One region of the Terrabacter sp. 2RAF25 genome, then DNA from elsewhere that is predicted to be linked to it. Evidence: riboswitches for the same ligand, from Rfam matches in the RefSeq annotation. Region 1 holds a riboswitch; each other region holds the start of a gene.

Region 1 (9,656 bases):
GGCCCCGAGCACGAGGAGCGTCACGGTGCGCCAGCGCTGCGTCCCGGTAGGCACGCCGGTCATGCCGTGACCGTCCGCGCGTGGGAGGCGCTCGCCGTGACCATCGCCGTCGAGATGCCGGTGCTGGTGGGGTTCGCGCGCCTCGCCGGGTGGGCGTCGTGGGGGCGCGGGGTGGCGTCGGCCGTGGGAGTCAACGTGCTCACGCAGCCGGTGCTGTATGCCGTCTCGACGCGGTTCTCGTCGCCGACGCAGCTCCTGGCTGCCGAGGTCGTCGTGGTCGTGGTGGAGACCGCGCTGCTCGCATGGTGGTGGCGGGTGAGGGGACGGGAGGGGAGGTCGACACTGGCGCTCGCGGTCGTCGCCGCCAACGCCTTGTCCACCGTTGCGGGACTGCTCGTCCCCTGACTCCCGGCCATCCGCCAATCGTTCCGTCGCCCGGACGAGCGGGCCAGCCGAGTAACCCGATCGTTAGGGTCCTGTGGCGTGACCGAGATTCGCGGCCAGGGGGACAACGGGGGCGAGCGCGGCGGCAGCCTGCGTGCGATCGCGCTGTCGGCGTACGGCCCCACGCTCCTGGGGTCGACCGGTGCCGGGGCCGTCTCGCCCATCGTGGCCGTGTCGGCACGCGAGCTCGGCGCCTCGGTCGGGGTGGCGGCCCTGCTCGTCGCCATGATGGGCGTCGGCCAGCTGCTCGGCGACCTTCCGTCCGGGGCTCTCGCCGCCCGCATCGGGGAGCGCCGGGCGCTGCTGGTCGCGGCCGTGGTCGAGGCCGTCGGGATGGTCGTCTCGGCGCTCGCGGGCGGCCTCGTCATGCTCTTCGTCGGCGTCCTCGTCATCGGGCTGGCCGGCTCGCTCTTCGGGCTGGCCCGGCAGGCCTACCTCACCGAGGCCGTCCCGGTCGCCATGCGCGCCCGGGCGCTCTCGACCCTCGGGGGCGTCCACCGCATCGGCTACTTCGTCGGACCGTTCATCGGCTCCCTCGTCATCACGCGCTGGGGCATCGAGTCCGCGTACGCCGTCGGTGGCGTCGCGAGCCTCGCCGCCTTCGTGCTCGTGCTGGTCGCACCGGACATCACCGGCTCGGCGCACCGCGTCGCGACGGCGGCCGTCCCGAGGAGCGTCGCCTCGGTGCTGGTGCAGCACCGGCACGTGCTGCTGACGCTGGGCACCGGGGCGATGTGCGTGGCGGGCGCGCGGGCCATCCGCGAGGCGCTCGTGCCGCTGTGGGCCGAGTCGGTCGGGTTCACGCCGGCGCAGACCTCGCTCGTCTTCGGCGTCGCCGGCGCCATCGACATGGCCCTCTTCTACCCGTCGGGCTGGCTGATGGACCGCTACGGACGGGTCGCGGCGGCCGTGCCGAGCATGCTCGTGCTGGGCCTCGGGATGGCGCTGCTCCCGCTCGCGACGAGCCTCGTCGCCGTGACGGCCGCCGCGACGGTGCTGGGCGTGGGCAACGGGCTCGGGGCCGGTTTGATCATGACGCTGGGCGCTGACGCGTCACCCGTCGACGGCCGCGCCCAGTTCCTCGGTGGCTGGCGGCTCTGCGCCGACCTGGGAAGGGCCGCGGGCCCCCTGGCGTTGTCAGCTCTGAGCGCAGTCATGTCCCTCGGTGCCTCAGCCGTCGTGCTCGGCGCCGGCGCCGTGGTCGGGGCGGGATGGCTGCGCGTCTGGGTGCCTCGGCACGACCCGACTCGGGCACCGACCAGGGCATCGAACAGGGGCTGAGGACGGGCACCTCCACCGGCAGCGCGACGGGCGGTCACTGACCGTCCGAGGATTCTGAGAAGGTATGACCGTGACGGACCTGATCGACACCACCGAGATGTACCTGCGGACGATCTACGAGCTCGAGGAAGAGGGCATCGTGCCCCTGCGGGCCCGCATCGCCGAGCGTCTCGGCCACTCGGGCCCGACGGTCTCGCAGACCGTGGCCCGGATGGAGCGCGACGGCCTCGTCGCGGTCTCCGGCGACCGTCACCTCGAGCTGTCCGACCACGGACGCCTGCTCGCGACCCGCGTCATGCGCAAGCACCGCCTCGCCGAGCGCCTCCTCGTCGACGTCATCGGCCTCGAGTGGGAGTACGCCCACGACGAGGCGTGCCGTTGGGAGCACGTGATGTCCGAGAAGGTGGAGCGCAAGATCCTCGGCCTCATCGGCGACGGTCTCGAGTCGCCCTACGGCAACCCGATCCCCGGTCTCGACGAGCTGGGCATGCACCAGGACGAGGACTTCCTCACCGGGCTGATCCCGCTCACCACCGCCGTGCGCGACAGCGCCTCGCGCGTGACCATCCGGCGCATCGGCGAGCCGGTCCAGGTCGACCCCGAGGCGCTCGGACTCCTGACGAGCGCGGGCGTCGTGCCCGGGGCCCACGTCGACGTGGCGCGCGACGGCGCCTGGGTCGTGGTCGTCCGCGACGGCGTCGAGTCCGGCGCCGGCGTCTCGCTGCCCGAAGAGGTCGCGGTCCACGTCTACTGCCAGACCGCCTGACGACCTCCGCGCCCAAGGCGTACGTCAAGGTGTGCCCCCTCTGGTGGGGGTGTCTTGGCATGCCTTGCCACATTTGTCCTGGCGGCCGGAAGTTCTCCAAGTTCTGCGGACCTGGAGGTGACAACCTGCGGCCGGTTGGGTAGCGTGGCCGCACTTGCTCTCCCCGTCGAGCGAGTGCCCCGGGTCGGACCGCCTAGTCCTGCCATCGACCTGTGGCCAGTGACGAACCGCAATGGCAGGAGCGGGGGAACCACTTTCTCCGGACGTCGAGAGACGTCCTCGGGGTGAAGCCTTCCGTTGGACCGCAATGGTCCGAGCGAAGGCCGGGCACGTACCTCCAGCCCGAACCCGACAGCTCACTTCGTAGGCGTCGAGAGGTCAAACGTGGCTCAGAACGTTCCCGGGCGCCACCGCGCCCCCGGTCGATTCAACGCGATCTCGGAGCTCAAGACGATCGCCAGGGAGTCGGCCCAGCCGGCCGTCAAGGGTGCCGCCATCGTCGCCGCCTCGGGCGGCCTGGTCGCCTCGTTCGCCGGCACGGCGAACGCCGCAGACGGTGTGAACAGCGCCGCCGCGGGTCCCGCGGTCGTGGGTCCCCAGGTGGGCACCCTCAAGGCGTCGAACGCCCTGTCGGCCATCGGCTACGGCAAGCCGGCCCTCAAGTCCACGCCGCTCGTCATCGAGGACATCAAGGTCAAGCGCGAGCGCGCCGAGGCCGCGGCCGCGGCCGCGGCCGACAAGGCTGCCGCCTCGCGCGCCGCCGACCGTGCAGCTGCCGCCGACCGTGCCTCGCGCTCGACGGCCCGTGTCGCCCTCGACAACGCGAAGATCCCGAGCGCCTCCGGCATCGTCGGCATCGCGCAGTCCTTCTTCGGCGTGCCCTACGTCTACGGCGGCTCGTCGCCGTCGGGCTTCGACTGCTCGGGCTTCACCTCCTACGTCTACCGCCAGGCGGGCATCTCGATCCCGCGCACGGCCTCGGCCCAGCAGGCCGCGGCGACGCGCGTCAGCGACCCCCAGCCGGGCGACCTCGTCTTCTTCGGCTCGCCGGCGTACCACGTGGGCATCTACGTCAGCCCCGGCCGCATGATCGACGCCCAGCGTCCCGGTACCGTCATCGGCAACCACTCGATCTGGACGGCGCCCTCGGGCTACGGCCGCTTCTGAGCATCGCTCGACCTCTCTGTTCGTTGTGCCCTCGCCGACTCCGGCGGGGGCACAACGCTTTTCGGGGCCGTGGTTGACTGAGTCGATGACCGACCAGCCTGCCGCCGAGTCCACGACCCACATCGAGCTCGACTTCTGGAGCGACGTGGTCTGCCCCTGGTCCTGGGTGGCCAAGCGACGCGTCGAGGCTGCCGTCGCCGCCTTCGAGCGGCCGCACGACGTCACCGTGCGCCTGCGTTCCTTCGAGCTCGAACCGGACGTCCCGCGCGGCGGGGGCGTGCCCGTCGTCGAGCACGTGGCGGCGCGCCACGGCGGCGACGGTGAGGCGGGGCGGCTCATGAACGCCCGAGCGAGCGAGGTGGCCGAGGCCGACGACCTCTACTTCGACTGGGACCGCGCCGTGCGGGCCAACAGCTTCGACGCTCACCGTCTGTGTGCGCTGGCCGGCGAGATGGGCGGGCCTGCCCTGCGCTCGGCTGCCGTGGAGCGCTTCCAGTCGGCGCACTTCAGCGAGGGGCTGGCGATCGACGACCACGAGGTGCTCCAACGGCTGTCCGCCGAGTGTGGTCTCGACGAGCGGCGGGTCTCGGCCGTCCTCGCGTCCGACGAGTACGCCGACCAGGTGCGGGCTGATGAGCAGCAGGCCCGCTCGATGGGCGTCAGCTCGACGCCGTTCGTCGTGGCCAACGCGTATGCCGCCGTGTCGGGTGCGCGCCCCGTCGACGACTACCTCGCGCTGCTGCGCGGCGTCGCCACCCAGACCATCTGAGCGACTGCGTCAAAAACCGCAAAACGCCCATAGCGCAGGGAGATTCGTCCACCTGCTGGCATGTCGCGCCCGCCTTGGCGACACGGCACCCGATCGGGGTGCAGGATGCAGCCAGTGCGGTGCTGGCGCGATGGTTCTTCCGCCTCGCGCGGTTGCGCACTCGGGGGGTTCGATTGGCACACTGCAGCCGGGCACGCCCGGTGGACCTCGGGACGGGAGATGGTGGACCAGGCGCGCGACGGTCTCGGAGGCGAGCCTCGGCACGTCGTCGACGACCAGACGGGTGAGGCGGTTCTCGCTGCCTGGAGGTCGCTGCCGAGCGCCTCGCGCGCGCTCCTCTGGCGGCTCGTCATACACGACGAGGATTCGCCCCGGATCGCCCCGGACCCTGCACCGGCGTCGCACAGCACGGCCGACCCGGTCGACCGAGCCCGAGACCGGCTGCGGCTCGGACTGCTCTCCGAGCTCGTCGCGCGGGCAGAGGGGGCCGACTGCGCCGCCGCCCGCCGGGCCCTCGGTGCACACCTGCGTGGCACGCCCCCGGGACGTGACCGGACTGAGGTCGACGACCACCTCGCCTGGTGCGCACCCTGCCGAGCGGCCGCAGCCGTCCTCGATGACGTCGACGGCGCGATCCGCCACCGGGTGGCCCCGGCTCTGCTGCCGGGAGCGTTCGCGGCGGACGCAGACGTCGTCGACGTGGTCGCCGGCGACACCCTGAAGACGCACGACGCGTTGGCTCTGCCCGCTCACGGCGCGGTCACGGCCGACGCCGACCTGCTGGACCCGCTGGACCTGCTCGACCGCGCCGCGGTCCGGGCCGCCGGCGCCACCGACCCGGCAGCGCCCCTGGCGGCACGGGTGCTGTCGGTCCCGGGACGCGGGGTCCTGCTCGTGACGGCTGCCGCGGCGCTGGCGCTGGCGCTGACGCTCTTCGTGCTCGAACCCGGCCCCGGTGGCCCGGTCGCTGCCGAGGCACCGGCGCCGCGAGGTCAGCCCGTGACGAGTGCCTCCCGCGTTGCGACGTCACGCGCGGACGGGTCGGGCAGAGCGGCATCCGGGCGACGGCCGGTCATCGGCGTGGCGGTCGCCGAGGCCATCTCAGGCGACCGCGCGGCAGGTCCTGTCCCGACCGGCCGCTTGCGACGCGAGACCACAGTGGACGTGCGAGCCGTGACCGGTCCGGCTCGGACGCCGAGAGCGTCTGCGGCGCCCTCCACAGGGCGTACGTCGTCGGCGCTCGGAAGCGCACCGACCCCCGCCCGACCGTCGGCTCCTGCCGGCCACTCGGCTCCGCCCCCTGCAACCGTCGCGCCCACGCCCGCGACACCACCCACGCAGCCGGTCGTGCCACCGAGCGGCGCTGGGATCGTGACGACGCTGACCTTCGTGCCCGCCGGCCGCGGGACGTTCGTCGCACGGTTGTCGGTGAGCTCGGGATGGCTCGTGACCTCGCTGGTCGATGAGGTCGGCCATCGCGCCGTCGAGCACGTCACGACGCCGTCGGCCCTGCTCGAGGAGCGGATGCACGCGGGTCGGGTCGCGGTCGAGGTGACAAGGGTGACGGACGGCGCGCGGGCGGGTTCTCTGGCGGTCACGTTCGTGGGTCGGGCGGACTCGGTGCTTCCGGGGTCGGGCACCTACGCCTTGCGCTGACGTGAGTCGTCCGGGCCATCGGGACCCGGGTCCGGTGCGTCGAGCGAACCATCGCTCCCGTCCAGCTCGTCCGGCCCGCTCCCGGCGGAGGGCGCCGCCTCGGGCACGGCGGCATACGGCAGCGGGGGCACGACGGACACCGGGGGACCGGTGGGGGCGACCTCGTCGACGGGGATCACCTGGCTGAGCCGCGTGAGCTCGACGACCGCGCGGATGGGTGAGGTCCTCGGGACGACGAGACGCAGGTCCTGGCGGCGATCGCGCAGGCGCTCGGAGAGCCGGAAGAGGGTGGCGATCGCAGCGCTGTCGACGTACGTCGTGTCGGTGAGGTCGAGGACGATGCGGGTGACGTCCTCGGGGACGGCGTGGCCGACGGCATCGATGACGTCACGCGCGTTGGAGAGGTCGACCTCGCCGGTGATGCGGACGATCTGGGTGGACCCCTCGCGGTGCGTGCGCACCCGGGCGAGCTCGCTCATGGGCGGGCTCCCAGGCGTACGCGGCGGGTGAGCCGCACCTCGGTGCCTGCTGCCGCGTGCTCGACCTCGACCTCGTCCATGAGGGCGTGCATGAGCTGCAGCCCCCACCCGCCGCCCCGGTCGGCGGCCGCGCGCCAATGGCCGTGGTCGCGCACGCGCACCTCGAGGTCGTCGCCGCTGAGACGGGCGAGGAGCTCCAGGACGCCGGCGACGTCAGCACCGCTGTACGCGTGCTGGACGACGTTGGCACACGCCTCGCCGCTCGCGACGAGCACCTCGTTGGCCTCGCTCTCGGGCACGCCGGACTCGTGCAGCCACCGGCGGAGGGCGCCGCGCAGCTTGACGAGGTTGCGAGCCTCCGCGGGGAGGCGCAGGGAGAGCTCGCCCTCGACCGAGACGGCTGGACGCATCGCCAGCAGGGCGACGTCGTCGGGGATGTGGTCCTCGTCGAGGAAAGTGACGAGGAGCCGGTCGCACAGGAGCTCGAGGTCCTCGTCGGGTGAGCTGGTGAGCGTGGACGTCAACGAGGCGGTGAGGGCGTCGAGGGGTCGGTCGTCGAGTCCGTCGCTGGGTCGGTCGGCGCGGGAGTGGGTCGGCGTCGCCGTGGCCTCGCGGCTCAGCCGGTCCAGGCCGACGGTCAGGGACACCCCGCGGCGCTCGACGAGGCCGTCGGTGTAGAGCAGCAGCGTCGCACCGGCCTCGAGCACGTGGGTCCCCTCGACGAAGGAGCCGTCGAGCGTGACCCCGACCGGCGGGCCGAGCGCCCCGGTCAGGTAGGTGCCGTGTCCGTCGGCGACGACGAGGGCAGGCGGGTGGCCGGCGTTGGTCCAGCGAAGCTCACGCGTCGCGGGGTCGAAGACGAGGTAGATGAGGGTGACCATCTCGGGGACGGGGAGCTGCGCGACGAGCTGGTGGACGCCGTGCATCACGGCCGGTGGCGAGGGGTCCTGGAGGGCGTACGCGCGCAGAGCCATCCGCACCTGCACCATCGTCGCGGCCGCCTGCAGGCCGTGGCCGGCCACGTCTCCGATCGCGAGCCCGATGAGGCCCTGGGGCAGCTGGACGACGTCGTACCAGTCGCCGCCCACCTGCACGTCCGCGGTCGCGGGGACGTAGCGGGCCGCGAGCGCCACGCCGGGCACGTCCGGCAGCCGGTCGGGCAGGAGGCTGCGCTGCAGCGTCTCGGCGATCTGGTGCTCCCGCTGGGCCCTCGCCTCCTCGTGGCTGAGCAGCTCCTGGGCCTCGGAGCGCTCGTGGATCTCCTGCACGAGCCGCACGTTGGCGGCGGACAGCTGCGCGGTGCGTGTCTCGACGCGCTGTTCGAGCTCGGTCGCAGCGACGGCGAGGTCGGCCGCGGCCTTGCTCCGCTCGCTGACGAGCGCGGCGAGGAAGAAGGTGGTCAGGGCGACCGACGCGTTGAAGGCCTGCAGCGTGACCATCTGCTCGAGGCGGCTGGTTCCGGCGAAGGGGCCGCGCTCGTTGGCGGCTGCCCACGTCGCGGCCAGGGTCGCGATGAGGGCAGCCGGAGCGGCGCCGCGCAGCTGCAGGCGCCAGGCGGCCCAGCCGAGGAAGGGAAGTGCGACGAAGAGGACGCGCATCTGGAAGACCGTCCAGGCGAGGGTCAGCGCGACGGCGACGAGGATGACCGCGCCCTCCAGCCACTGCCGCAGGGGCCATCGTCGCTGTTCCCAGAAGAGGGGCAGGCACAGCAGGAACGGGGTGAAGGCCAGCACGCCCATCGCGTCGCCCGTCCACCACACGGCGAACGCGGTCGGCAGCTGGGCGGCCTGGATCGAGCCGGACGCGAGCAGGACCAGCGATCCGATCGTCGCGCTGACGAGCATGCTCCCGAGGGCTCCGATGAACACGATCGCGATCGCGTCACGCTGGCGGTCGAGCTCCCGGCGGAAGCCGACCCGGTGCAGCAGGGTCACGGCGACGACCGGTGCAAGGGTGTTGCCGACGGCAGTGGCCAGCGCGGTGACGACGGTGGCACTGATCGGGAGGTTGACTGCGAGCGCGGCCACGGCGACAGCCGGCCAGTACGAGCGTCCGAAGACGAGCAGGGCTGCCACGGCGATGCCGGTGGGGGGCCACAAGGGGGTCACGTCGTTGCCGACGAGGGAGAGCTGGAGCCCCAGTCGCCCGCCGTAGTAGTAGGCGACGCCGATGGTCGCGAGCACCACGAGCCGGCGGATCGCCGCCCTCTCCGTGAGCGCGCCGACGGTGCCCGAGGACTCAGCAGCCCCCACGCGCACCGTCATTGTCGGACGCCGCCCACGCGCCCGCCCGTCCCCATGGCAGCGAGCCTAGGGAAATGCGGCTCCCCTGACGAGAGTTTCGCGCACACTGTCCCGGTCCGGTCGGTTGCTGCCCTCGTGCGACAGCCGGCCACGAGTGCGATCGGTCACGTCGGTCGTCGTTGCGCGTCGGCACGCCCGAAACCTCTACTACCTTGAGTAGGAGAGGAGGGGCCATGGCCGGGCACGACACGTTGGGGACGGCGCGCAACCTGTCCGTGGCCACGGCAGCGGTGGGGGCCGCTGCCGGCGGCTGGACCTTCGCCGACCCTGGCCTGCTCCATGGCCCGGAGGCGATGCAGGGGTCCGCGAGGGGCACCGCGTTGGTGTTGCTGGTCGTCGCCCTGCCGGTGTTGCTCGGGTCGTGGTGGAGGGCTGCGCGCGGATCCGGGGCCGCCGTGCTCGCCGCGCTCGGCGCCCTGCTCTACGTCGTGTACAACGGCGTGCTCTTCCTGTTCCTCACCCCGTTCAACGCGGCCTTCCTCCTGTATGTGGCCATGCTGGGCCTCGCGTTGTGGGCCGTTGGGCACCTGTGCGTCTCGTACGAGGTCTGGGCGGTCGGGCAGGGCGTGGTGGAGCGGGCGCCGGTGCGCGGCGTGGCGGCATACGTCTGGGTGGTGACGGGCCTCAACGTGGTCGCGTGGCTGGCGCGCATCGTCCCGTCGCTGGGTGTCTACCCGACGCCCATGCTGGAGGGGACCGGGGTGCAGACCAACGCCATCTATGTCCAGGACCTCGCCGTCTGGCTGCCGCTCGCGGCCGTGGCCGCGCTCTGGCTGTGGCGGCGAGAGGCA
Region 2 (9,656 bases), on a different contig from region 1:
TGAGGACGTCACCGGCGAGCATGTCGACCCAGCGCAGACCACCCCACGTCGACGACCAGACGGGGCCCTCGCCGTGGTAGCAGAGCGCGTCGGTAACCTGCTCGGGCACACCCTCGACCAGACCGGCCTCGGTGGGACCCATCAGTCCCACCACACGCCGACGTAGTGGTGTCCCTCCGGCACGCCAGGCGCGTCGACCAGCCAGTCAGCGCCCTCCGCCGGGCCACCGCTCGACTCGGTGTCGGCGTCGATCGTCATCGCGTCGACCTCGTCGGGCTGCAGTGTGGTGATGACGGCCAACCCACTGGCGTAAGGCCATTCGTCGTCGGGAAAGTCCTCGAACTCCAGCACGTCGAGCTCGACCCGGACGTCGTGCACCTCAGGGTGCGAGCGCAGGTCGAGCAGCACCTTGCGCACCGCGGCGAGCGGCACGTCCTCCGGCCGGTTGGGTGCGATGCTCCACTCGCAGTCGTTGCCGTCGAAGAACTGCTCGAGGGTCACCGCCACCTGCGCCGTGGCTCCCCCACGCCCGCGGACGTGGTCGACGAAGGCGGACTGCTTGGTCAGATCCATGACGGTCGTGGGCCCCTGGGGTCGCGGTCAGTGCGCTGGCGCGGCGTCGGCTACACTGACGCCGCGTGCCGCCTCGCGAGCCCTTGCAGGGCACCAGCCGGCGGCCCGTGCGAGCGTAGCTCAATGGTAGAGCGCCAGCTTCCCAAGCTGGATACGCGGGTTCGATTCCCGTCGCTCGCTCCATCCATGACGGAGCCGCAGGTGGGAAAGCATTCCCTACCTGCGGCTCCTTCATCCGGTCCTGTGCCCGTCGCGACCGCCGAGGCGGTCCACCCCGGGGGAGGATGGCCCGCGCGGAGGGGTCGACGTGGCGGCATGAGGGTCTGAACGGGTCGTGGGGGGAACGGCCCGTCGGGGTCCCTGACGGCCACGCTGGCGTGGGCACCGGCCCGTCGTGACGGTGGACCGGACGACCATGTGCGCGAGAGATGAGCCCTGCTGGGAGGTCTGTTCCGGGCTAGCGCACCCGGCCGGCCACCCAGGCGCTGGTCCACAGCTTCGAGAGCTGCACGCGCTGGCCCGGTCGCGGCGAGTGCCAGACCTTGCCGCTGCCCGCGTACACCCCGACGTGGTAGGCGCGTCCGGCGCTCATGAAGAAGACGAGGTCGCCGGCGAGGATGTTGGACTTGGCCACCCGCACGGTCCTCAGGCGCTGGGCGTTCGCCGTGCGGGGCAGCGCGACGTGCAAGCGGGTCCGGTAGACGTAGTAGATGAGGCCGGAGCAGTCGAACGCGTACGGTCCGGCAGCACCCCAACGGTAGGGCTTGCCCCTCTGCGCGGCCGTGAGGCGAAGCGCCTGGATGCGACGCGGGACGGCGGCCACGGGAGCGGAGGCCACGTTGACAGTCTTCTTCGGCGCTGCCTTGACGGCTTGCGGAGCCGCGGCAGGCGGCGCCGTCGTGGAGGCGGGCGGTGCGCCGCCGGTGCCCACGAGGAGCGCGGCGCCGAGCAGCGGGGTGAGGGCGAGGGACTGGAGCGGCAGTCGTCGTGCGGGGCGCCGGTGGCGCCCGGGTCGTGCAGGTCGTGCGGGGCGTGCAGGACTCGAAGCGGGCATGGTCGGGTTCCTTCCCACGCCTTCGAGGTGAGCTGTCGGGTTCGGGCAGAAGTGGCCCGGCCGCATGTCGCGGCTTCACCCCAAGAACCGGTCCTAGCCGGCCCAGAAAGTGGGTCCCCCGCTCCTGTCCGCGTGATGCGCAACTGCCCCGACCGGCGGACAGGACTCGGCGTACCGGCGGGCCGGCCGGGGAGGACCCCGGCCGATGAACTGCATCGACGGTCGCAGACGAATCGTTGAACCGTGTAGGTCACGGCTCGATATCGGCAGATGTTGCCAAGACAAACCTCCTCAAGGCGGGTTTTCGGACGGCCACACACGAAACCGTCCGAAAACGACTGGACCGTTGACAGGCTTCCGGCGCACGATGGACGCCGCTCCGCACCGGAGTCGTCAGTCGTCAGCGGGAGGTCCCGCGGAGGGGTGGGTGGCCTCCATGGCCTGCTCAGCGGTCACGGTCCCGCGTCACCTCACCCACCCCGGCTGACCGGGTCACCCGGTCCTGCCCCACTGACAGGAACACCGTGAAACCACTGACAGACAACGAGATTCGCACCGCCCTCGTAAACTGCTCGCGCCGCGAGGCGAAGCAGGCCAGCATCCCGGGCAACCTCGAGACCCTCCCCTGGGAGCAGCTCGACTTTCTAGGCTGGGTCGACCGCAGCAACCCCCAGAGGGCGTATGCCGTCGTGCCCGTCGGTGACGAGGCCGTGGCCTTCGTCCTTCGGGCGTCGGAGCACACGCGCAAGGCGAGGGCCATGTGCGCCTGGTGCGAGGACGCTTTCGCCACGGCCGACGTGCGGCTGTGGGTCGCGCGCCGGGCCGGCGCCGCCGGGCGCGAGGGCAACAGCCTCGGCACTCTCGTCCACGCCGACTTCAGCTGCTCCCAGCACGTGAGCCGCCCGCCGAACGCGATGGAGGGCGGGCTCGACGCGGCCTCGCTCGTCGACCGGCGCGTGGAGGAGCTCCGGGCGCGATCGTCCGCCTTCGCGCGTCGGGTCCGCGACGGCTCCTGACTCGGCGCCGATGTCCTGAGGTCCACGAGCCAGCCCGCGTCAGGGCATCGGCTCGACGGGCTCTCCCGACAGCACGCCGTCCATGATCCGGCGCCAGATCGGGGCGGCGTAGCAGGCGCCGGTCATCGAGGCGCACGACTTGCCTGCCATCGACACGTTGAACATGTGCCGAGTCGGGTGGACCGGGTTGCCCACCCACACAGCGGTGGCCAGCTGCGGCGTGTAGCCGACGAACCACGACTGCGCATTGCCGTCGGACGTGCCGGTCTTGCCGGCGGTCGGCCGCCCGGGCAGCTGGTTGAGGATGCCCGACCCGTGCGTCATGTTGTACTCCAGGTACTGGGTCGCCTGGTCGACGGCGTCCGGGTCGGCCACCTGCCTGCAGGCCGGAGGCGGCGCCCACAGCGTGCGACCACCCTGCACGACACTCGAAACCGGGTGGACGTCGCAGACGGTGCCGTGGTCGGCGAGTCCGGCGTACGCCTCGGCCATAGTCTGGGGCGAGACAGCCTGCGCGCCGAGCACCACCTGTGGCGGGTAGGTGCCGAGGGGCTGTCCGTCACCACCGTGGATGCCGAACGCCGTCATCGTGGAGTGGATCGCGCACACGCCGATGCGGCTCGCGAGGGCCACGAAGGCGGTGTTCGTCGACTGCGCCGTCGCCTGCTTGAGCGACATGGAGCCCCCCTTCCACGGCTCGTCGTTGTAGACCGACCATGGGCTGCCGACTCCGCACGGTTGGGGAAACTGCTTGGCGCTGAAGGTTGCCGGGTGGTGGTTGTCGGCGGCTGGCGCGTTCACGGAGGCGCGGGTGCCCAACCCCTGCTTCATCGCGGTGACGAGCGCGAAGGCCTTGGCGGTCGACCCGAACTGGAACCCGCCAGACCCTCCGTAGCGACGGTCGACGGCGTAGTCGAGCTCCGTCGAGCCGGTGCGTGATCCGTACGTCGTGTCCTGGCCGAGGCCGAGCACCGCTCCGGTGCCCGGCTCGGTGACGAAGGCAGCGGCGGCGACGCCCAACGCGTTGTGCTCGGGCGCGACCGCGCGCAGGGACGCGTCGACGGTGCGCTGCACCGACGGGTCGAGGGTGGTGCGGATCGTCAGGCCGCCCTGGAAGAGCAGATCTCGACGGGCCTGCTCCGTCGGGCCGAGGGCGGGCTGCTGCTCGAGCCACGCGATGACGAAGGAGCAGAAGTAGGGGTCTTGGGACGCGCCGCAGGTCGCCGGAGGGCGCGTGACGTCGAGGTCACGCGAGAGCGGGTGCCTGACGGCCGCGGCATACTGCGCCGGCGTCAGCTCGTCGAGCGCCTTCATCCGCGTCAGCACGACGTTGCGACGCGCCTGCGCCGCGCCCGGGTGGTGCACGGGGTCGGTGGTGCTGGGGCTCTGGACGAGCCCCGCGAGGGTCGCAGCCTCGGTGAGGGTGAGGGCGCTGGCGTGCACGCCGAAGTAGTGGCGGGCGGCGGCCTCGACGCCGTAGGCGCCGTCGCCGTAGTAGGCGAGGTTGAGGTAGCCCTGCAGGATCTGGTCCTTGGTCCACGAGCGTTCGAGGGCGACGGCATAGCGCAGGTCGATGAGCTTGCGCGGGATCGTCTTGGCGACGGCCGCCCGCGCAGCAGCGTCCTGCCCCTGCCGCAGCGCCTGCTCCTGGAGTGAGAGCTTGACGAACTGCTGCGTGAGCGTGGACGCGCCCTCGCTGGCCTGACCGGTGCGCAGGTCCTCGACGACGGCACGGGTCAGGCCCTGCAGGTCGATGGCGCCGTGGTCGTAGAAGCGGCTGTCCTCGATGGCCACCTGGGCGGTGCGCATGACCGGGGCCACCCGCGACAGGTCGACGACGACGCGGTCCTGGTCCTGGGGTGTGGCGATGACCGAGCCGTCGGCGGCCAGGATCCGTGACCCCTGCGCGAGCTGGGCCATGGTGAAGGTGCTCGGCAGGTCCAGGAAGGCGTCGCTTCCGGCGTTCGACAGCCCGCCGAGGGCCGCCACTGCAGGCGTCCACAGGCCGGCCGCCAACAGCCCGGCCGACACCGCGGCCGCGACGAAGGCCGCGAGCGTGCGGGCCGTTCGTCCGAGGTCGCCGCGTCGTCCGGTCACAGGCAACGATAGGCGCGCGACTCCGACGGCTCGCTGCGCGTGGGCTGGGAGCCGGCTGCCTCGCGGTGGCCGGCCTCCGGCGTGCCGGTTTGGACGACGACACCCGACTGTTGCTACGGTTGCGACGCCTCGCAGGCGTAGTTCAGTAGCAGAACAGCCCTCTTCCAGGGGGAAGACGTACGTGCAATTCGTGCCGCCTGCTCCAACGCGAAGGGCCCGGTCCTGTCGGACCGGGCCCTTCCGCATGCCCGGCAGCCGCGATGCGCGGCGTGGCCGAGTCCGTGGCCCGCGGCCCGCGGCCCGCGGCCCGGATGGGACGCGACGGGGCGAGCGGTTCTCGACGGCACCACCCCGGCGCGTGCACACGCACGCGGGCCGCGGCAGCCGGGATACGACGCGCGGGAGTGCGTGGCGCAACCGTGACCTGTTGCCCTTGCGATTCGTTACCGGTCAGTAGCATCATGGAAGTGACCGGCCAGTAACTTGGCGCGCCCGCCGACGCGGACGCACGACGAGCGACAGAACGTGGAGGGTCCCGATGGGCCACTACAAGAGCAATGTGCGCGACCTCGAGTTCAACCTCTTCGAGGTCTTCAACCGTCAGGATGTCCTCGGGCAGGGCATCTACGCCGACGTCGACGTCGACGCGGCGAAGGACATCCTCCGCGAGGTCTCACGCCTGGCTGAGCACGAGCTGGCCGACAGCCTGCTCGACAGCGACCGCAACCCTCCCGTGTACGACCCCGCCACCCAGACCGTGACGATGCCCGACTCGTTCAAGAAGTCGTTCAAGGCCTACGTCGACGGCGACTGGGGCAACCTCGACGTGCCGGCCGAGCTCGGCGGCATGGTCGTCCCCGCCTCGCTGCGCTGGTCCGTCGCCGAGATGGTGTGCGGCGCCAACCCGGCGATCCACATGTTCACGGCGAGCTACTCGTTCGCCAACCTGCTGTGGCACCTCGGCACCGACGACCAGAAGAAGCTCGCGAAGCACATCGTCGACAAGGCCTGGCACACGACGATGGTGCTCACCGAGCCCGACGCCGGCTCCGACGTCGGCGCCGGCCGCACCAAGGCCGTCAAGCAGCCCGACGGCACGTGGCACATCAGCGGCGTCAAGCGCTTCATCACCTCGGCCGAGTCCGACATGGTCGACAACGTCGTGCACTACGTCCTCGCCCGCCCCGAGGGAGCCGCGCCCGGCACGAAGGGCCTCTCGCTCTTCATCGTGCCGAAGTTCCACGTCGACCTCGAGACCGGCGAGCTCGGCGAGCGCAACGGCGCCCACGTCACCAACGTCGAGCACAAGATGGGCCTCAAGGTCAGCACGACGTGCGAGGTCACCTTCGGCGAGCACGAGCCCGCCGTCGGAACCCTCCTCGGCGACGTGCACGACGGCATCGCGCAGATGTTCAAGGTCATCGAGAACGCCCGGATGTTCGTGGGCACCAAGGCGATCGCCACGCTCTCGACCGGCTACCTCAACGCCCTCGAGTACGCCAAGGAGCGCGTCCAGGGCGCCGACCTCACGCAGATGACCGACAAGTCGGCCCCGCGCGTCCCCATCACCCATCACCCCGACGTGCGCCGGTCGCTCATGCTGCAGAAGGCGTACGCCGAGGGCCTGCGCGCGCTGGTCGTCTACACCGCGAGCCAGCAGGACACCGTCAACCAGGCCCAGGCCGGCAACCCCGCGGCACCCCTCGCGAAGGGCTCCGACGCAGAGCTCGCCAACAAGATCAGCGACCTCATGCTGCCGATCGTCAAGGGCCTCGGCTCCGAGCGCGCCTGGGTGCTGCTGGGCACCGAGTCGCTCCAGACCTACGGCGGCTCGGGCTTCCTGCAGGACTACCCGATCGAGCAGTACGTCCGCGACGCCAAGATCGACACGCTCTACGAGGGCACGACCGCCATCCAGGGCCTCGACTTCTTCTTCCGCAAGATCGTGCGCGACAAGGGCGCCGCCCTCCAGCACGTCGCCGGGCAGATCCAGGAGTTCGCCAAGGACCTCGGCGGCTCGCTCGACACCGAGCGCGAATTGCTCGGCAAGGCCCTCGAGGACATCCAGGGCATCGTCGGGACGATGATCACGACGCTCATGCAGAGCGATCCGCGCATGGGCGGCGATGTCGCCAACCTCTACAAGGTCGGCCAGAACACGACCCGCCTGCTGCTGTCGGCCGGTGACCTCGTCGTCGGCTGGCTGCTGCTGCGCCAGGCCGAGGTCGCGCAGGCCGCGATCGACGGCGGCGCCTCCGGCAAGGACGCCGACTTCTATCGCGGCAAGGTCGCCGCGGCCTCGTTCTACGCCAAGAACGTCCTGCCGAAGATCGCGGCCGAGCGCGCCATCGCCGAGGCCACCGACAACGACCTCATGGACGTGCCCGAGTCCGCCTTCTGAGCGGGAGAACACTCCGTCACCCCCGGAGACCCGTCGAGAGAGCAGTTCGTCCCGCATGTGGAGACGAACTGCTCTTTCGATTGACGGGCGGCTGAGCGAGGTCAGAGCTTGCGCTGGTAGGCCGGGCAGAGCTCGACGATGCGGAAGCCGAGGTCCTCGTTGATCGAGACCATCCACGAGTTCGTGTCGTCGTTGCCCGTGACGACGCGCTGCCGCTCGGGGTGGTCGGTCTGCAGGCGCCGCAGGTTCTCGACCTTGACCGCCATGCCGAGCCGTCGACCGCGGTGGGCCTTGTGCACCAAGGTTCCCCACTGCCAGGCGACCGACGGCGCACCCGACGGCAGCATGAGGTCGGTGTAGGCGACGACGTCACCCGTGGCCTCGTGGACCGCGACCGTCGTCAGGCGCACGCGTCCCTGCTGCCGGAACAGCTCGAGGTACTCCTCGTACCGCTCGGGCGTCAGCGACTCCTCCTCGAAGTCGATGTCGCCGGTCGGGGCGTCGACCGCCAGCTGGTTCATGACCGCGCACAGGGAGGGCTGGAGCTCGGGAGGCACACCGCCGACGTGGGTCTCGAGGCGATAGTCCCCCTCCCACCGCGCGCGGGCGCGGTCGGCGTACGTGCCGAGCAGGTCCTCCGCCACGGGCAGCGACAGGTGCCGCATGATCTCGGTGTTGCTCAGGTGATAGCCGTGCTTCTCCGCGAAGCGCCGGTACGCGTGGTCGTCGGCGTCGGCCGGAACCATCAGGTCGGTGACGAGCGTCGGCCGCGACTCCTCGCGGGCACGGGCCACGATGCGGTCGAGCAGGGCCGAGCCGGCCCCCCGTCGTCGGTGGGCCGGGTCGACCTGGACGTCGTGCCAGGCCATCGAGGTGTTGTCGCTCATCGGCAGCCAGATCGTGGCGACTCCGATCAGCTCGTCGCCGTCCCAGGCGCCCCACATCTCCATGCGCTCGGCCTCGTCGACGTGCCGCCACTCGACGAGCGTCTCAGCGAGAGAAGGCGGCTGGTGCCAAGGCCGCTGGTGGTCCTTGCTCGCGATGATGACGTCGTACGCCCGGGCGCACACCTCGTCGTCGTGCACGTCGATGAGCCTCGTGTCCATGCCTCGACGGTAGGGGCGCCGATCCTGCTGTGCCATCGAGTTTCCGTCGCACGCCATCGATGTATGCCGTGACTTAGCGTCTCTCGATTGGAAGAGGGATGACGGAGTGTTCTCTCGATTGGAAGAGGGATGACGGAGTGTTCTCTCGATCAGGTCAGGGGGAGGGGTTGGTGGCGCGGGCGGGTGCCGCGGAGGAGCAGGAGGCCGAGGGCGAGGACGGCGAAACCGGCGGCCGGCACGACGTCGCCGACGAGGAAGAAGACCGGCCGGTTGCCCAGCACGTCGACGCCGACGATCGAGACGACGAGGATGCCGAAGAAGAGCACGCCGGCCGAGACCGCTGCGACGGGATCGACCCAGGGGCGGCCCTCGACGATGCCGTCGTCGGCCGTCCTCCTCCCCTGGTCGAAACGCACGAACACCGCGACGAGCACGGCCGTGACGACGGCGAGGACGGCGAACAGCAACGGCCTCGAGAGCCACCAGGCCCACGAGCCGATGGCCGGCTGCTCCAGACCCACCGCACGCAGCCCGAGAAGCACCGCCATGAGCGCGGTGAGGTGCCAGAGGAACGCCGTCATCGCGAACGGCGCTGCGGAGACGACCACCCGCCACACGCGCGGTCTCGCCAGAACGCGAGCCATGGCCGGCCGCAGCACGACGGCGAGCCCGCAGATGCCGATGCCCTGCGCCAGCAGCGCCGCGGTCGGAGGTGCCATGTTGGAGACCGCTTCGCCGGGGAGCCCGACCATCGAGACCGGATAGGGCCCCCACGCGACCGCGAGGCCCATCGCGCCGAAGCCGACGACTACCATCAGCCAGCCCCGCGCGGTGGTGAGCAGGCCGTCGCGCCAAGCGAACCCGAGCTGGTGCAGGGCCAACCACACGAGTGCGAAGTTGAGGTTGCCGACGAGCTCCGGGCCGCCGCCGAAGCGCACGACGTCCACGAGGCACGCCAGCGCGACCAGCGCCAGGACGACACCGAGGCCCCACCGCCGGTGCAGGTCACGCATCAGCGGGGCGAAGGCGCAGGCGCCGAGATAGATCCCGACGAACCACAACAGCTGCGGGACCATGACGAGCGCGTCGCGGGCCAGACGACCGGCGTCGCCGGGCCTCGACGTCAGACCCGACAGGTCGGCGACGACACCGAGGGCGACCCACACCGCGAGGAAGGCGAGGGTGGGGCGTAGGAGGCGCGCGGCCCGCGCACGGAAGAACGCGGCATACCTCCCCCTGGCCTGCGGCCGGCGCCGCTCGAGCGACTCGAGAGTGTGCGCATGGGCGACGCCACCGACGAGGAAGAAGAGCGGCATGACCTGCAGGAGCCAGGTCAGCGGCTGGAGAGCCGGCACGACGGCGAGCGCGTTGGTGATCTGCCCGTCCGGGGTGATGGCGACCATGAGCCA
Region 3 (9,656 bases), on a different contig from region 1:
GGCCCCGAGATTTGCGTCCGTCGATGACTACATCGCGTCCTATCCCGAGGAGACGCGGAGTCAGCTTGCCGGTGTGCGGCGCACCATCCACGCGGCGGCGCCCCACGCGGCGGAGAAGATCAGCTACGGCATGGCGACCTTCACGGTCGATGGCAAACCGCTCATCTACTACGCCGGCTGGAAGAACCACGTCGGCCTCTACCCCGTGCCGACGGGCGACAGCGACTTCGAGGACGCCATCGGCCCCTACCGCCGGGCCAAGGACACCGTCCGCTTCCCGATCAACCGGCCGGTCCCCCTCCATCTGATCTCCGAGATCACCGAGCTGTGCCTCCAGCGCCGAGCAGCCATCGCCGAGGCCTCCGAGAGCTGAGGGCCACGCCGACGTCGCAGGCGGCATACGCCTCAGGCGGGTGACGAGTCGATGACCGAGAGGACGTTGCCCGCCGGATCGGTGAACCACGCGATGAGCGGACCGCCCTTGCGGAACACGCCCTTCTCGTCGGTCTCGGTGGGCGTGCCCTCGTACTTCTCGAACGTCACGCCCCTCGACGTCAGCTCGTCGACGGTCGCCTCGACGTCGTCGACGGGGAAGTTGAGGATCGTGAAGCTCGCCGGGGTGTGGTTCGGCTTGGGGTAGACGATGACCGGCCGGTCGCCCGCGAGGTGGAGCGTGAGCATGCCATTCGCCTCGGTCACGGTCAGGCCCAGCGTGTCGGCGTAGAACGCCCGGGCCGCCGGGATGTCGTCGACGGAGAAGCCGCCGAAGGCCTTGGAGCTCTCGAGCACGATGGGTCCTTCCTCCGTGGGACGCGGTGTCGCGCCCGCTCCCTCCCAGTCAAGCCCGCCGAGGGTCCGCGCGGAGCGTGACGGCACAGAGAATTCACTGGAACCCCAATCCAGCCGGGGCGGCGCGGCGAACCCCACCGCGGAGATGGTCGACGACGACCCCGTCTGAGAACGAGCAGGCTGGACGGCTTTGTCTCCTCGTCAAGGAGGAAGTACAGATGCGCAGCACCACCACTCGCACGACGACACGAATCGCCGGCGCCAGCCTCGCCGCCGCCGCGGCGATGGCCCTCACGATCGGACCCGCGTTCGCCGCGGACGGCTGGGTCAGCGCCAACCTCAAGCCCGTCGCGGGCAGCGAGGTCAAGGGCAGCGGCACCGCCATGGTCGAGGTCAAGGGCGACATGATCACCGTGACCATGGCCGCACGCGGCCTTCTGCCCGACAACCCCCACGCCGCCCACATCCACTTCGCCGCCGCGGCCCGCCACGAGTGCCCGACCCTGGCCGACGACACCGACCACAACGGCCACCTCAACACGACCGAGGGCGGGCCGGCATACGGCGACATCGTCGTCTCCCTCACGAAGACCGGCGACACGAGCCCGAAGAGTGGCCTCGCCATCGACCGCTTCAGCACCGCGCCCGGCGGCAGGATCAGCTATGAGCGGGGCAGCATCAAGGTCTCCAGCGGCGTCGCCGACGCCATCGCCAAGGGGCAGTCGGTCGTCGTCATCCACGGCGTCGACCACAACCACGACGGCAAGTACTCGGGTGACGCGAAGAGCGACCTCGACCCGAAGCTGCCCACCGAGGCCACCGACCCGGCGCTCTGCGGGGCCCTCCACACCGCACCGGCCGGCGGCATGCACACCGGCGGCGGGACGGTCGCCAACGGCCTCAAGAGCAGCACCAACGACTCGATGCTCCTCCTCGGCGGCGGTGCGCTCCTCGCCGCAGCCGGCTCCGGTGCCTTCGCCGCCCGCCGTGCTGCACGGTCGCGCGGCTGAGCGAGCGAAAGTCCCATGACGGATCAGCCGGGCACCTCGGGCCGGTCGAACCAGCCGAGCCCGTCGGGCCGGATGCCGTCTCAGCAGGGTCGCCGCGTCACCACAGGTGTCGCGGCGGCCCTGCTCGCAACGGCCGTGCTGCTCGCCGTCGGTGTCGTCGCGCTCGTCATCGGGATCCGCGGCCCGTCCGGGAGTCCGGCACCCGCGCCACCCGCGCCACCCGCGGCGGCTCCGGCCCCAGCGACCCCGGGCGCGCCCTCGACCGCCACGTCGACCTCAAGGACCCCCGCCAAGGGACCGGCGACGACTGCTCCCACGCGGCCGACGTCCGACCCGGGCGCCGCATTCGGGCGGTTCCTCGACGCGTCGGAGCCGACGTCGCTCGAGATCCCGTCGATCGGGGTGGGCTCGCGGACGTTCGTGCCCCTGCGCATCCAGCGCGACGGCACGATCTCTGTGCCCGGCACGGCCCAGGAGGTCGGCCTCTACGACGCGGGGCCCACACCGGGCCAGCTCGGTCCCTCGGTCATCGCAGCGCACGTCGACACTCCGGCCGGCGTGCCGGGCATCTTCCACGAGCTCGGCAGGGTCAAGGCCGGCGACGTCGTCGAGGTCGCACGACAGGACGGCTCGCACCTGACCTTCACCGTCGACCGCGTCGCGGCCTACCGGAAGTCACAGTTCCCGACCGACCTCGTCTACAAGAGCGACTTCCGACGTGCCGAGATCCGCCTCGTCACCTGCGGCGGACCCACTGACAGCCGCAACGAGTACCGCGACAACGTCATCGTGTTCGGCCACCTGGCGAGCGCCGCCTGACGCGGCCCGACGGGCCCCTCGACCTCGTCCTCCGGCTCGCCGACCAGCCACACCGGGACGTCCACGGGTGACCCTGCGCGTCGCGTCCACGTCAGGGCAGAGTCAGCGTCTGTCTTGTGACTCGCATCACAAGCGACCAAAGGTATGCCGCAGGTAAAGCCCTTCAAAACGGACCGTCAACGACGTTTCTGGCACGTCTCCGTTACCTCAGCGTGACTTTTGCCCGTCGAGTCATCTACTCTTCGGGGAGTCCGGCCACCTGGTCGGGCGCTCGAGAGGTGGACCGCCTAGTCCTGTCACCGCCTGTCGAGCGAGAGCAAACCTTGTGACGGGAGCGGAGGAACCACACGTTTCTCCGGGCGTCCGGCGCCACGACTCCGGACGTCCTTGGGGTGAAGTATTCGCCCGGGTCGCGACTCGTCGCGGGCCGGGTGAGAACCGGGCACCTTTCCGCCCGAACCCGACAGCTAACTTCGTAGGCGCGGAGAGGTACAAGCGTGAACAACGAGATCATCCGCGGCCGCCACCGTGCGCCAGGCCGTCACAACCCCCTGAACGAGCTCAAGCTCCTCGCGCGTGAGACGGCACAGCCGGCCATGAAGGGTGCGGCCTTCGTCGCAGCCACTGGTGGCCTCGTCGCCACCTTCGCGAACCCCGCGAGCGCCGAGCCCCTGTCCGCCACGACCGCCGGCGCTGCCGCCGTCGGCCCGACCACCGGCGCCGTCCCCGCCGCCTCGACCGCTCTGGCGAAGATCGGCTACGCGCCGGTCGCCCAGAAGGCTGTCAGCCAGCCCGCCGCGGCCCCCAAGCCGCGCGTCATCGAGGACATCCAGGTCAAGACGGAGCGCGCCGCCACCAAGGCTGCTGCCGTCAAGGCCGCTGCCGTCAAGGCCGCCGCCGAGAAGGCTGCTGCCGAGCGCAAGGCCGCCGCCGAGCGCGCCTCGCGTGACCTCACGCGTCGCACGCTGACGGCGACCACGTCCACGGCCAAGGCGGTCAGCAACGGCTCCGTGCCGAGCGCCTCCTCCGGCATGCGCTCGGACCACAACTGGGCCACCGCGGGCCAGTGCACCTGGGGCGCGCTCGCCAAGTGGTACGCGTCCGAGGGCTACTACCCCGGCGGCTGGACCGGCAACGCGATGGCGTGGGCCTCGGGTGCCGCCAACGCGGGTTACACGGTCACCGGCACCCCGCGTACGCGCTCGATCCTCGTCATGCAGCCCGGCGTGCACGGCTCCTCGGGCGTCGGCCACGTCGCCTGGGTGACGGCCGTCAACGGCAACCAGGTCACCATCGTCGAGATGAACGCCCTGGCCGGTGCGTACAACTACAACACCCGCACCCTGACCGACGGTCCGGGCATGAAGTACATCTACGCGCCGTGACCCTCGCGGACTGAGCGCTTGTACCGAAGGGGAGGATGCTGCGACATCCTCCCCTTCGCCATACCCGCCAACCATCCCCCGCCAACCATCCCCGCCAACCATGCCCGCCAGCCACGCCCCCGGCGGTGCCTGACGCGTCACACCGGGCGTCCTCGGGGGAATGCTCGCCCACCTGTCCGACTTGTCGCCTAGGTAGTTGAAGGCTCCACCCACACGGGCGCGGAGCCGCGGACCATCACCGCCGGCTACACCGACACTTCACCGACAGTGAGGAGCAGGCCTGTGTCCACGGCCTTCGAGACCATCCGCATCGGCCGCTGGGACCTCCCCCAGCGCTTCGTCATGGCCCCCCTGACGCGCAACCGCGCGGGCGCGGGCCAGGCGCCGACCGAGCTCAACGCCGAGTACTACGGCCAGCGCGCGAGCGCCGGTCTCCTGATCACCGAGGGCACCCAGCCCAGTGCCGTCGGGCAGGGCTACCTCGACACCCCCGGCATCCACTCCGACGAGCAGGTCGCCGGCTGGCGCCTCGTCGCCGACGCCGTGCACGAGGGCGGCGGCCACGTCGTCGTGCAGCTCATGCACGCGGGTCGCGTCGCACACCCCGACAACAAGGGTGGCCTCGAGAGCGTCGCCCCGAGCGCCGTCGCGGCACCCGGCTCCGTCGTCACGCCGTCGGGCGAGCAGCCGTATGCCGTCCCGCGCGCCCTCGAGACCGACGAGATCCCCGCGCTCGTGGCGGAGTTCGTCCACGCGGCCCGGCAGGCGATCGCGGCCGGGCTCGACGGCGTCGAGGTGCATGCCGCGAACGGCTACCTGCCGCACCAGTTCCTGGCACCGTCGACCAACCAGCGCTCCGACGCCTACGGCGGTTCGCCCGAGAACCGCGCACGGCTCGTCGTCGAGATCACGACGGCCGTCGCCGAGGCCATCGGCGCCGACCGCGTCGGCATCCGCATCTCGCCCGCCCACAACATCCAGGGCGTGCTCGAGGAGGACGAGCTCGAGACGGCCGCGACCTACGAGACGCTCGTCGAGGGCATCGCGCCGCTCGGCCTCGCCTACCTCAGCATCCTCGGCGACCCGGAGTCCGACCTGGTGCGCAACCTGCGCAAGCGGTTCGGTGGCCCGGTCGTCCTCAACACCGGGTTCGCGTCGGTGACCGGGCTGGCCGAGGTCGAGGACCTCCTCGAGCGCGACCTCGGCGACGCCGTCGCGGTCGGCCGCGAGTTCCTCGCCAACCCGGACCTCGCCCGTCGCTGGCGCGAGGGTGCCCCGCTCAACGAGCCGAACCCGGCCACGTTCTACGGCGGCGGCGCCGAGGGCTACACGGACTACCCCTCCCTGCCCTGAAGACGTGACGTCGGAAAGTGGGCGCTCGACCGCAAGCCCTCGTCGAGTGCCCACTTCCCGACGGGTCGGTGCGTGGGGATGCGTAGGGAACTGCGCCCTCGACTGGTGGGTCAGGTCGAGTGCCCATTTTCCGACGGTCAGTGGGGCTCGGGCGGGTCTGTCGCGGAGTCCGGGAGCGGGTCGCCGAGGCGGCGCTGCACCCACGTGACGTCGTGCCACGCGCCGAACTTCCAGCCGATGTCGCGGTAGGTGCCGACCGTCTCGAACCCCATCGCCGCGTGCAGCCGGCCGCTCGGCTCGTTGGGCTGCGTCATCCCCGCCGCGGCCATCCGGTAGCCGCGGGCCTCGAGCCGGCGCAGCAGCTCCTCGTACAGCCGCCGACCACCACCTCGCCCGCGGCGGTCCACCGCGATGTAGACCGACACCTCGCACGACCAGCGGTAGGCGGCGCGCTCCTTGAACGGCCCGCCGTACGCGAACCCGACCACCTCCCCCGCGTCCTCGAGCACGAGGAACGCGTGTGACCGCTGCGCCTTCTCGATGCGTCGGCCCATCTCCTCGGCGCCGGGCGGCTCGGTCTCGAACGTGATCGAGGTGCCGGTGACGTAGGGCGCGTAGACGGCGGCGCAGGCCGGGGCGTCGACAGGCGTCGCGTCACGGACGAGGAGCTCAGGCATGGCGCCGATGGTAGGTGCCGCAGTCGTCGAACGCCGGTGGCTGAAGGCTTCCGGCCAGACATCGGAACCGGTCCGAAGCACCCGGCACCCGACGTCAGCCGCGAGCAGGCGGGACCACGACGGTGCCGCACGAGCCGCACCGGAGCGCGGGGGCGCTGTGGTTGAAGACGCCGGTCGTGATGGGCACCCCGGTCAGGTCGCCGAGCAGGCCACCACCGTGCTCCTTGAACTTCACGCCCGGTGAGCGGCCGACGATCTCGCCGGGCGTCATCGAGGGGGTGCTGCAGATCGGGCAGGTGACGTCGGTGTCCATGCCGGTCGGACTCACGCGGCGGCCACGGCGTTCCGGGCAGCGTTCCGGGCAGCGTTCCGGGCAGATCCGGGTCATCGGCGGTCCCGCGCCAGCTTCTCCAGCGAGGTCAGGGCGTCCATCGCGCGAGACCTCAGGTCGCGCAGGGCGCGCTGCTCGTCGGCATCGAGGTGACCGATGAGGAACGCCGCCGCCTCGCCGCTGTCGACGTCGAGCGCGAAGTGTCGCAAGGTCGACCGCGTGACGGTCGCGTCGTGGTGCAGGCCGATGACGTCCTGGGCGGCCTCGGCCACCTCCTCGATCTCGCGGATGCGAGAGCCGGCCACGGGAGCGGCCGCCTCGGCCGCGTAGCGCAGCCGCTTGGCGGCCTTGCGCACGTCGTGCAGACGAGCCGCCTGCTCGGCGGGGTCGCTCGTGGCCCGGACCCGGCCGATGCGCTCCACGACCCGCTCGAGGTCGTGCTCGACGCGGGTGCGGGCGAGCTTCTTCGCGCCCTTGTCCGCCCTGGCCGTGAAAGGTGGGTCGTCGACGGCCGCGTCGAGCAGGGCGAGCACGGCGGCATACCTCGTCGAGGCGAGCGTCTCGTCGACGACGTCGCCCGCGGCGGCGAGATCGAGTCGCAGGCGCGCCCGGAGCCCGCTGACGGCGTCGTCGAGCCCGACCGGCTCGGCGGCCGCGAGCAGCAGCTCGGTGTGCTCGATGACGACCTCGACGTCGCGCGCCTGCCCCAGCAGCCCCGCGACCCAGCGCAGCTCGTCGCGCAGCGGTTCGGTCACCGTGCGTTCGAGCACCGGGTGGAACGTCGCGAACGCCGAACGGATGCGCCTGATCGCGACGCGGACGTCGTGCAGACCCTCGGCCTCGCCGGCGTGCAGAGCCTCCTCGGCCAGGGTCAGCGCCTCCCGCTGCTCCGCGAGTCGCTGACGCACCAGGGACGCGGCGGACGGCATACGCCATTCCTACCCGTGGGGGTGACCGTGAGTCACCGGTTCGGCGGAACCTGTGAACCATCAACTGACCCTGCCGCTCGAGCCGATCGAAACGTACAGTCGAGAAGGTGGCCCGGGTCACCGCTCCCCCCGCAGTCGACACCGCCGCCCCTGGCGCCGGGACACCTCTTCGCGCGCGCCTGCTCGCGCCACCGGGAGCGCCCCTCGTCGGCTCCGGGCCGAGCCCGCAACCCGAGCCCCCCGACGGGCCGTGGCAGCGGATGCGCCGCCGGCTCGCCTCCGTCCCACGCTGGGTGTGGGCTGCGCTCGCCATCGTCCTGCTCGTCGCAGCAGCCCTGACGGCGTATGCCGTCACGCGACCTCCCGGCCCCGCCCCGATCACCCAGCACGACGTCGACCTCACCGTGCAGAAGGGTCTCGCGAAGCAGGCCGAGGCCGAGGCGGCCGCTCCGGCCGACGCGACGCTCGCGCACGCCGCGATCGCCCCGTCGCTGGTCGTCATCACCACCCGAGGCACCTCGGCCGGGGCCCAGTCGCAGGGCAGCGGGGCCGGCGTGGTCGTCAACGCGGACGGCACCGTGCTCACCGCCCTGCACGTCGTCGAGGGGTCGAGCACGATCACCGTCGCCTTCTCCGACGGCACCACGTCGCCGGCCACGGTCGCGTCCCGCAAGCCCGAGAGCGACATCGCGACCCTCACCCCCGCGAAGCTCCCCGAGACGGTCGTGCCGGCCGTCCTCGGTGGGGGGCTCGTCGTGGGTGCGCCGGTCTTCGCCGTCGGCCACCCGCTGGGCCTGGTCGACTCCCTCTCGGCCGGTGTCGTGTCCGCGCTCGACCGGACGGTCCGGGTCGAGGGCAGCCGCAAGCTCGAGCACCTCATCCAGTTCGACGCGGCGGTCAACCCGGGCAACTCCGGAGGCCCGCTGCTCAACAAGGCCGGCCAGGTCGTCGGCATCGTCACGGGCCTCGCCAACCCCACCGACCAGACGCTCTTCGTCGGCATCGGCTTCGCCGTGCCGATCGCGACCGCAGGCGGCGGGGCCGGCGGCATCGCGCGCTAGGCGCCACGGCATACGACACAACGGCATACGGCACACCCGAGCTCGACACGACACGACACCACGACACCGGAGCAGCAGCGGCAGGAGGACGGCATGGACGGCATGGCCGGCAGCAGATCGAGTGGCCGGCAGGGTCGGCACGAGCTCGAACAGGCGCTCTACGAGGTCAAGCGGACCATCGTCGGGCAGGACCTGCTGCTCGAGCGGATGATGGTCGCCCTGCTGGCCCGCGGACACCTGCTCGTCGAGGGCGTGCCCGGCCTGGCCAAGACGATGGCGATCAAGACGCTCGCGCACGCGATCGGCGGCGAGTTCCAGCGCATCCAGTTCACGCCCGACCTCGTGCCGGCCGACCTCATCGGCACGCGCATCTACAACCAGCGCGAGGGCGAGTTCCAGGTCTCGCTCGGGCCGGTCTTCGCGAATCTCGTGCTCGCCGACGAGATCAACCGCGCGCCGGCGAAGGTGCAGAGCGCGCTGCTCGAGGTCATGCAGGAGCGGCAGGTCACGATCGGTCGCGAGACCTTCCCCGCGCCCGACCCATTCCTCGTCATGGCGACGCAGAACCCGATCGAGTCGGAGGGGACGTACGCGTTGCCCGAGGCCCAGGTCGACCGCTTCATGCTCAAGGTGCTCATCGGATACCCCTCTGCCGCTGAGGAGTTCGTCGTCGTCGAGCGCCAGATCTCGACCGCCGTCAACACCATCAAGGTGCTCGACCCGGAGATGCTGCGCGGCTTCCAGCGCGAGACCGACGCCGTCTACGTCGACCCGGCAGTCATCGAGTATGCCGTCCGGCTGGCGACCGCGACCCGCGAGCCGGCGGGCGTGGGCCGCGACGACCTGGCCCGGCTGCTCACCTACGGCGCGAGCCCGCGCGCGTCGATCAACCTCGTGCTGGCGGCGCGGGCGCTCGCGTTCCTGCGCGGGCGCGACTACGCGCTGCCGGGTGACGTCAGCGACCTCGCGCGCGACGTGCTGCGGCACCGCATCGTCCTGTCCTACGAGGCGCTGGCCGAGGACCTCTCCCCCGACGACCTGCTCACCCCGATCATCCATGCGGTGCCGGTGCCCACGGCGCCGCTGCGCGAGCAGCAGGCGCGCGACCAGCAGGCCCATGGATCGGTGGCCGGCGCGTTCGGGGCCGAGTCCGGTGGGATCCCTGCCGGGGGAACGGCCGGCCCCGCGGTTGGTGACACGACATGGGCGCGACCGACACGCTGAGCGCCGAGCGGCTGCTCCGACACCTCGAGTGGAGGGTGGTGCGGCGGCTCGACGGAAGACTCCAGGGCGACTACCGCA

Evidence for each region. A riboswitch is a leader RNA that binds a small molecule or an ion and turns the genes downstream of it on or off. The one in region 1 is predicted to bind cyclic di-AMP.
Region 2: linked by a shared signal. The riboswitch ahead of AB4091_RS04255 (C40 family peptidase) and the one ahead of AB4091_RS15960 (C40 family peptidase) in region 1 are both predicted to bind cyclic di-AMP.
Region 3: linked by a shared signal. The riboswitch ahead of AB4091_RS07425 (CHAP domain-containing protein) and the one ahead of AB4091_RS15960 (C40 family peptidase) in region 1 are both predicted to bind cyclic di-AMP.

The regions. Positions count from the first base shown of each region.
Region 1 covers NZ_JBFRGJ010000006.1:178,404-188,059, forward strand. The annotation lists gene AB4091_RS15940 (hypothetical protein) at 1-63, opposite strand, end outside; gene AB4091_RS15945 (hypothetical protein) at 67-405, shown strand; gene AB4091_RS15950 (MFS transporter) at 484-1,725, shown strand; gene AB4091_RS15955 (iron dependent repressor, metal binding and dimerization domain protein) at 1,796-2,491, shown strand; cyclic di-AMP (ydaO/yuaA leader) riboswitch at 2,702-2,873, shown strand; gene AB4091_RS15960 (C40 family peptidase) at 2,876-3,658, shown strand; gene AB4091_RS15965 (DsbA family oxidoreductase) at 3,744-4,427, shown strand; gene AB4091_RS15970 (zf-HC2 domain-containing protein) at 4,647-6,083, shown strand; gene AB4091_RS15975 (STAS domain-containing protein) at 6,068-6,562, opposite strand; gene AB4091_RS15980 (MASE1 domain-containing protein) at 6,559-8,814, opposite strand; gene AB4091_RS15985 (hypothetical protein) at 9,039-9,656, shown strand, end outside.
Region 2 covers NZ_JBFRGJ010000002.1:213,819-223,474, forward strand. The annotation lists gene AB4091_RS04240 (SMP-30/gluconolactonase/LRE family protein) at 1-142, opposite strand, end outside; gene AB4091_RS04245 (hypothetical protein) at 142-573, opposite strand; tRNA gene AB4091_RS04250 (tRNA-Gly) at 683-756, shown strand; gene AB4091_RS04255 (C40 family peptidase) at 1,031-1,627, opposite strand; cyclic di-AMP (ydaO/yuaA leader) riboswitch at 1,630-1,777, opposite strand; gene AB4091_RS04260 (FBP domain-containing protein) at 2,152-2,643, shown strand; gene AB4091_RS04265 (transglycosylase domain-containing protein) at 2,683-4,740, opposite strand; tRNA gene AB4091_RS04270 (tRNA-Gly) at 4,872-4,945, shown strand; gene AB4091_RS04275 (acyl-CoA dehydrogenase) at 5,279-7,141, shown strand; gene AB4091_RS04280 (GNAT family N-acetyltransferase) at 7,243-8,247, opposite strand; gene AB4091_RS04285 (acyltransferase family protein) at 8,397-9,656, opposite strand, start outside.
Region 3 covers NZ_JBFRGJ010000002.1:891,769-901,424, reverse strand. The annotation lists gene AB4091_RS07445 (iron chaperone) at 1-373, shown strand, start outside; gene AB4091_RS07440 (VOC family protein) at 406-789, opposite strand; gene AB4091_RS07435 (hypothetical protein) at 1,008-1,799, shown strand; gene AB4091_RS07430 (sortase domain-containing protein) at 1,815-2,618, shown strand; cyclic di-AMP (ydaO/yuaA leader) riboswitch at 2,926-3,112, shown strand; gene AB4091_RS07425 (CHAP domain-containing protein) at 3,116-4,003, shown strand; gene AB4091_RS07420 (alkene reductase) at 4,286-5,356, shown strand; gene AB4091_RS07415 (GNAT family N-acetyltransferase) at 5,494-6,033, opposite strand; gene AB4091_RS07410 (hypothetical protein) at 6,128-6,346, opposite strand; gene AB4091_RS07405 (CHAD domain-containing protein) at 6,418-7,293, opposite strand; gene AB4091_RS07400 (S1C family serine protease) at 7,401-8,354, shown strand; gene AB4091_RS07395 (AAA family ATPase) at 8,448-9,578, shown strand; gene AB4091_RS07390 (DUF58 domain-containing protein) at 9,557-9,656, shown strand, end outside.